Methylacidimicrobium sp. AP8: one gene and its partner. Each later gene encodes a partner of the first gene's protein in a complex. Links are inferred from orthologs where the notes say so. Each region holds a gene or a part of one and is shown in the gene's direction. Other genes may lie near its edges.

The links. Proteins that work in one complex are often made in the same cells at the same time.
Region 2: the proteins of accC (region 1) and accB are in contact, whole or in part, in a solved structure (PDB 8UXZ), measured with the Escherichia coli proteins. The link is inferred for Methylacidimicrobium sp. AP8 from one-to-one orthologs.

Annotation. Positions count from the first base shown.
Region 1 is NZ_LR797830.1:1,800,614-1,804,440, reverse strand. The notes cover bases 1-2,816. They hold accC (acetyl-CoA carboxylase biotin carboxylase subunit), read left to right. Parts: upstream 1-631; coding sequence 632-2,002; downstream 2,003-2,816. Other genes in these bases: MTHMO_RS08415 (molybdopterin-binding protein), read right to left, coding at 2,692-2,816; thiE (thiamine phosphate synthase), read left to right, coding at 1,999-2,676; tsf (translation elongation factor Ts), read left to right, coding at 1-486. Also shown: more of MTHMO_RS08415, read right to left, coding at 2,817-3,120; MTHMO_RS11035 (zinc-binding dehydrogenase), read left to right, coding at 3,746-3,827. UniProt on the Escherichia coli protein: This protein is a component of the acetyl coenzyme A carboxylase complex; first, biotin carboxylase catalyzes the carboxylation of the carrier protein and then the transcarboxylase transfers the carboxyl group to form malonyl-CoA.
Region 2 is NZ_LR797830.1:1,051,026-1,054,025, reverse strand. It holds accB (acetyl-CoA carboxylase biotin carboxyl carrier protein), read left to right. Parts: upstream 1-1,275; coding sequence 1,276-1,725; downstream 1,726-3,000. Other genes in the region: glp (gephyrin-like molybdotransferase Glp), read right to left, coding at 2,941-3,000; MTHMO_RS04765 (alpha/beta hydrolase), read left to right, coding at 1,812-2,822; MTHMO_RS04775 (hypothetical protein), read left to right, coding at 395-1,303; tmk (dTMP kinase), read left to right, coding at 1-411. UniProt on the Escherichia coli protein: This protein is a component of the acetyl coenzyme A carboxylase complex; first, biotin carboxylase catalyzes the carboxylation of the carrier protein and then the transcarboxylase transfers the carboxyl group to form malonyl-CoA.

The DNA of each region.
Region 1 (3,827 bases):
AAGTGGCTCTGGAAGCAGGGGATCGCCAAGGCGCAGAAAAAGTCCGCGCGCGAAACCCCGGAAGGGGTCATCGCTTCCTACATTCATGTCGGGGAGAAGGTAGGCGTTCTTGTGGAGGTGAACTGTGAGACCGACTTCGTGGCCCGGAACTCCGCTTTCCGCGATCTGGTCAAGGATATCACCCTCCAAATCGCCGCCGCGAATCCCCGCTATGTGAGCCGGGACCAGGTGCCCGAAGCGGAAATCGAGCGGGTGCGCCGGGAAATTGCCGCCGAGAACGCCGGAAAGCCTGCCGCGATCTTGGAGAAGATCGTGACCGGAAGGCTGGAAAAGTATTTTGCGACGCACTGCCTCCTGGAGCAGGCCTTCATCAAGGATCAGAACGCGACGGTGCGCGACGTGCTGGCGGCGAAGATTGGCCAGATCGGGGAAAATATCGTCGTTCGGCGGTTTGTCCGCTACCAACTAGGCGAGCCTTTGTCCTGATTGCGGAGAGATCCGGGGGAGCTTCCCCGAAAGATGACTGCATTCCGGTCGCAAAGAGAGGAAGCCAGTTCTCCCCGGTATCCGAAGCGTCGGCAGGCCTGTTTCCGCCCGGAAGCGACGGCCAAGGCAGGGACGAGCCATAGGCATGTTTAGCAAGGTCCTCATTGCGAACCGAGGGGAGATCGCCGTCCGGATCATCCGGGCCTGTCGCGAGCTCGGGGTGAGGACCTTGGTCGTCTATTCGGATGCGGATCGGGATTCCTTGGCGGTACGTTGGGCGGACGAGGCCATCTGCATCGGACCCGGCCCGGCGGCGTCGAGCTACCTCCGTGTCGATCGGATCATCAGCGCCGCAGAGATCGGGGATGTGGATGCCATTCATCCGGGATATGGATTTCTTGCGGAAAACGCCAACTTCGCCGAGATCTGCGCCAGCTGCAACATCCGGTTCATCGGGCCGTCGGCGTCCGCGATCGCGAAGGTCGGCAACAAGGTGCAGGCCCGCTTCCATGCCCGGAAGATCGGCGTTCCTGTTCCCGCCGGGAGCGAAGGGATCGTCGAAAGCGAACAGGAAGCGTTGAAGGCCGCGCGACGGATCGGTTTCCCGGTCGTGCTCAAGGCTGTGGCCGGGGGTGGCGGAAAGGGCATGCGGGTGACCCACAACGAGGTGAGCCTCGTGCAAGGGTTTCATGCTGCGCGGATCGAAGCGGAAAAGGCCTTCGGGGATGGAAGCCTTTACGTGGAGAAGCTGATCGAGGATCCCCACCACGTCGAGATTCAGGTCGTCGGGGATCAGAAGGGGCGGGTCATCCATCTGGGCGAGAGAGACTGCTCGATCCAGCGGAAGAATCAAAAGCTCTTGGAAGAGGCGCCGTCGCCGATCTTGGATGCCGGGCTGCGAAAAAAAATGGGCCGGGCAGCCGTACGCTTGGCGGAGTCGATCCGCTACGAAAACGTGGGCACGGTCGAGTTCCTCGTAGACGGAGCGGGGAATTTCTACTTTATCGAGATGAACGCCCGCATCCAGGTGGAGCATCCGGTAACCGAGCAGGCCTACGGGATCGATCTGGTGAAGGAGCAGATCAAGATCGCCGCGGGCTACCCGCTGGACAGGAGTTGGGAAGGACGGGAACCCGTGCAGCACGCAATCGAGATGCGCATCAACGCCGAGGATGTCTGGCAGGATTTTCGGCCGTCTCCCGGGCGGATCGAAGCGCTGCAATTCCCCGGCGGCCCGGGCGTCCGAGTCGATTCCCATCTATTTCCCGGAGCGACGATCCCCCCCTACTACGATTCGATGCTAGCAAAAATCATTGCTTCTGGCCAGACGCGGGAAGATGCCTTGGCGCGCTTGGAGCGGGCTTTGGACGAGTTTGTGCTCGAAGGGGTCAAGACGACAGTCCCCTTGGGGAAGGCCATCCTTCAAGACCCCGACTTCCGCCGGGGCTGCTACTCGACCGCGTTCCTGCCGCGGCTGCTGGCTTCCAAGGGCGCGGAAAGGGGAGAGCGGCCGTGAACCCGGAAGAAAGACGGTGGCTGCGCAAGCTGCGGCTTCGGCAGGCACGCCTTTATGGAATTATCGATCTGGGGGTGCTAGGGACGCGCGACCCGCTGGCGGCGGCCGAGAAAATGGTAGCCGGAGGGATCGACATCCTCCAGCTGCGGGCAAAAGGTTGCGCGCCGCAGTCCGTGGAGCGGCTCGCCGTCGCTTTGCAAGGGATCGCCGAGGCGGGTGGGGTCCTTTTTTTCGTCAACGACTGGCCCCAGCTGGCGCGCCGGAGCAACGCGGACGGCGTACACCTCGGTCAGGAGGATCTCCGGAACGAGGAGGCGCGCCGGATTTTAGCGGAGGGCCAGCTAATCGGAAGGTCGACGCATTCGCTCGAGCAGGCATTAACCGCGGAGCGGGACGGGGCGGACTACATTGCAGTGGGGCCCATCTTCCCCACGCCGACAAAGCCGGAAGCCCGGCCCGTCGGTCTGCCCCTGATCCGAGAAGTGGGGCGGAGGATCAAGAAGCCGTTCTTCTGCATCGGAGGAATCCGGAAGGAGAATCTGCGCGAGGTGATGGACGCCGGGGGGGATCGAGTCGTGATGGTCTCGGCGATACTGCAGGCTCCGGATATCGAGGGATATTGCCGCGAGGTCGCGGCGATGCTCGGCCCGAAGGGCCTTTTGGCGGGAGGCTAGCCCGGCGCGGCTCGGCTACGCCTCGGCGGCGAGCAGCACGCTGGACGGAGTGAACGCGGTGCCTACTCGGCCGCCGACCTGGAGGTCGAGTTCCTTTGCCGACTCGTTGGTGACGATCGCAACCAGGGAGAGGTCGTTTTCGATCTGGACGATCACCTCGGTGTTGACAGCACCCTGGTGGAGGGCGGACACCGATCCGCAGAACCGGTTTCGCGTGCTCAGACGAAGCTCGGGGTCCTCGGAGAACAGGATCACCTGGGAAGCCTTGATGAGGGCTCGCACCGGGGAACCGACGGCCAGCCCCATCTCGGAGAGGGTGGCGAAGGGGATGTGCGAAACGACCAAGGTCTGTTGGCTGACGGCGATTTCCAGCTCGGCGAGGATGGGCCCTTTTTTAATGCCCACCACCTTGCCGGAAAAACAGTTGCGCGCGCTGGTCTGCATAACGAACCGCACCTTAGGGGGTTTTTTGCCGCGGGGGAAGTCAAAATCGGGTTGCTTGGCGAATCACCCTCCACTCCGGTAAGACCGGCCTTGTCTCGACCTCCGGCCGCATTCAGGATCGGGCGCAGGCACGCCGTCGACATGAAAAGGTTCGGAGGCGCGGAGGTTCTGTCCTGGGAGGAGTGCGAGGAAGCGCGTCCGAGGCCCGGCGAGATCCTTGTCTCGGTGGAGGCGCGGCAGGAGTCAATCCGATCGACGTCGCTATTCGCTGCGGCGGGCATTACGGCGTTGCGTTGCCCCTGATCCCGGGGTTCGACGGAGCCGGTCGGGTCGAGGAAGCGGGGACGAAGTCGGCCGCTTCCGCGCGGGAGACCGCGTCTATTTTTCCCTGCGGGAGAAAACGGGCTCGTATGCCGGCCGAGTGGTAGCGGAAGCTTGGGCCTGGCGGCGGTTCAGCTCGCCCGGGCTCTGCCGGACTGGTCGTCATCGGGGCGGCGGGCGGGGAGGAAGGGCGAGGTCTTATCGCCCGGAAAGGCGCCCATTATGCCCTGGATCACCGCTTGCCCGAGCATTCCGCCGGTTCCTGGAGATCACCGGAGGAAAAAGAGCCGATGTCGTGCCGGAAATGTTGGCAAATGCCAACCTCGGCAAGGATTGCGACATTACCGGCCCCGGGGGAAAGGCGGTCGTCATCGGTTGCCGCGGCC
Region 2 (3,000 bases), 750 kb from region 1 along the record:
CAGGTCGTCCGGGAAGCCATCGAACCCGCCTTGCGCAACCAATCCTGGGTCCTTTCGGATCGCTTCTCCGACTCGACACTCGCATACCAGGGATCGGGACGGGGCTTTCCGGCCCCCCTCCTCCGCTCGCTCAACGAGATCGCCTGCGCGGGCCTCACCCCGGGGATGACCTTCGTCCTCGACATCTCCTCGGCGGAGGGAAGAGCCCGCATCGCCCGGCGCGCGGCAGCGGGCGCTTCGACCGACCGGATGGAAACGGAGCCGCCCGAATTCTTCGAGCGGGTTCGGGCCGCCTATCGAAAGCTGGCCGAGAGCGAGCCCGGCCGCATCGTGCTCATCGACGCCAGCGGATCCGAGGAGGAGATCGCCACCCGCATCTGGGAGAACGTAAGCCGTGTCTTTGGACTCTGACACCATTCTCCTTCGCCTTCGAGAGGCTTTAGCCGCAGACCGCCTCGCCCATGCCTACCTTCTGCTTGGTTCCTCTTCCGTTCAACTCAAGGCGCTCGCGCTCCGGATCGCCGAACTCTTGCTTGGGCCCCGTCCGGAGATCCATCCCGACTTCCACCTGGTGGAGCCCGAGTCCCGGTTGCGCCGCATTCCGGTGGAACGGATGCGGTCGCTTATGGCGATGCTCGCGCTCAAGCCGTATAGCAGCCGTTTCCGCGTGGCGCTGGTCTGCGACGCCGAGCGGATGTGCCTCGGAGGCGGGGAAGCGGCGAACTCCTTCTTGAAAATGCTGGAAGAGCCGCCCCGGGATGTGGTGATCTTGCTCACCAGCACTCAGCCCCAGATGCTCCTTCCCACGGTCTCCTCCCGCTGCCTCTCGCTGGCTGTGCGGGCGGAGCGACGCGCCACCGCGCCGGAGGATCCGCGGCACGCCCGATTTCTGGCCGACTGGTTTAGTCCGGATCCGGGCCTTCTGCGGGCGTTCCGGCGCGCAGCCCTGCTGGAAAACACTGTGCTCGAGATCCGCAAAGAGATCGAAGGCAAAGTGAGCGAAGCGGACGAGAACGAACCCGAGGAGATCCGTGCGTCGTTCATCGAATCGGAAGTCGACCTCCGGCGCGAGCAGCTGCTGGCGCAACTGGAGGAGGCCTACGCGAAGGCGGCCGATCCGGAACGAGGAGAAGTGCCGGGTCGGGAGATTCGGATCCTCGAGGAGCTGCTGCGGGATCTCCGGGGGGGGCTCGACCCGGGACTCGCATACACCCGAGCTTGCCTCGAGATCGAGGGGTCGACCAAGATGAGCCCATCTCCCCGTAGGGAACCTTCATGGATACGAAAGAAATTGCCGAACTGATCGAGTTGATGGCCAAAGGGAACCTTTCGGAGCTCGAGGTGGAGCGCGAGGGATTCCGGATACGGCTCCGAAAGGAACCGCCGCCGGCCGCGGCCCACCCCCATATCGTCTATCCTTCCCACGCCGCGCTCGTCCCGCCCGAAAAGCTCAAGGAGCTGGCAGCGCCCGCGGCCGAAACCATCCGCGAGATCCGTTCCCCCATGGTCGGCGTTTTCTACCGTTCTCCCTCGCCCGACTCGGCCCCCTACGTCGAGGTTGGCCAGGAGGTCAACGAAAACACGGTCGTCTGCATTATCGAGGCGATGAAGGTCATGAACGAGATCAAGGCCGAGATGCGCGGCATTATCACCGAGGTCCTCGCCGAAAACGGCAAGCCGGTGGACTTCGACCGTCCCCTCTTTCGGGTTCGCCCGTTGCCTTAGGCGCCCTTTTCGCCCAACGGAAGGACGGTCGCCGCGAACTGCCTACCGCCGCTTGCCTTCCGCCCCTCCTTGAGCGATTCTTTGTCGTGCTCGAGGGCGAGGCGATGGGCAAGGAGGAGAACGCAGCGGAAATTTTAGCCTCTCAGTCGGCCGCGGACCGGCCGCACCCCCTGGTTGCGGCTGTTTTCCCCGGCGGGACGAAGCGCTTCCTCGCGGCGGTAGGGCTTCTCGGTCTGCTCGCGGCGCTCTTCGCCGGGCTCAAGTGGTACATCGACTCTCTGGCCCGAGTCGCGGTCACCGTCCCCCCGCACAGCTTCCTTAGCATCACCCCCGCCCTGGCCGGCATCCCCTACGAAGACTGGCGGATCACAAGCGAAGACGGACTCCAGCTGGCGGCCTGGTTCGTTCCGCCCGAGGGCACCCCGACCAAGCCCCCGCTCATCGTGGTGCACGGACTCGGAGCCAGCAAGGAATTCCAGATCAACTACATCGTGTTAGGACACCGGCTCGGTTTCCCTGTGCTCGCCGTCGACCTCCGGGGTCACGGGCAGAGCGAGAGGACCATAACCACCCTCGGGTGGAAAGAGCCGGATGATCTCAAGGCCTGGACGGATCGATTGGCCGGCAAGGGGCTCTCGCATCCGCTGGTGTGGGGAACCTCCCTCGGTGCGGTCACGGCCTTGCGTTTCGCTTCCGAGGACCCGCGGGTAGCTGGGGTGATCGCGGACGCCCCCTTCGACAACCTGCGCAACTCGATGGCCGTCCACGCCCGGCTCTTCTTCGGCCTTCCCGCCTTTCCTTTTGTCGATCTCGTCTCCTGGGAGCTCGAGCGGCTCTATTCCCTCGACCCGAGCAAGGTCGACTGCGTGGAAGCCGCTCGGCACATTCATGCGCCGATTCTTGTCCTCGCGGCCGAGGAAGACCGCCGGATGCCGGTCGACGTCGTGCATAAGATCTACGATGCTGCGCCGGAGCCGAAACGGTGGTGGGTGATTCCTCATGCCTCCCACGAGGAGCGGACCTTTGCCTCCGACTTCCGCCGTGTCGTCACCGATTTCCTCGAATTTGCGGCCGCCTATCCGGCGACCGCCCGCTGACCACCGTTTCCCTCCCCGAAGGGAAGCGGCGCCCCTCCATCGGTCCGGGCATCCTTCGCCTCGTTCCCGCCATGGACGGCCGGCGGAAATCACGCTTCTCCTCCGTATTCCCTCCCCTTTACTTCGGCAAAAAGATCACCTCGACCGGCTCGCCGACCTCGACGCATTCCGACTCCTC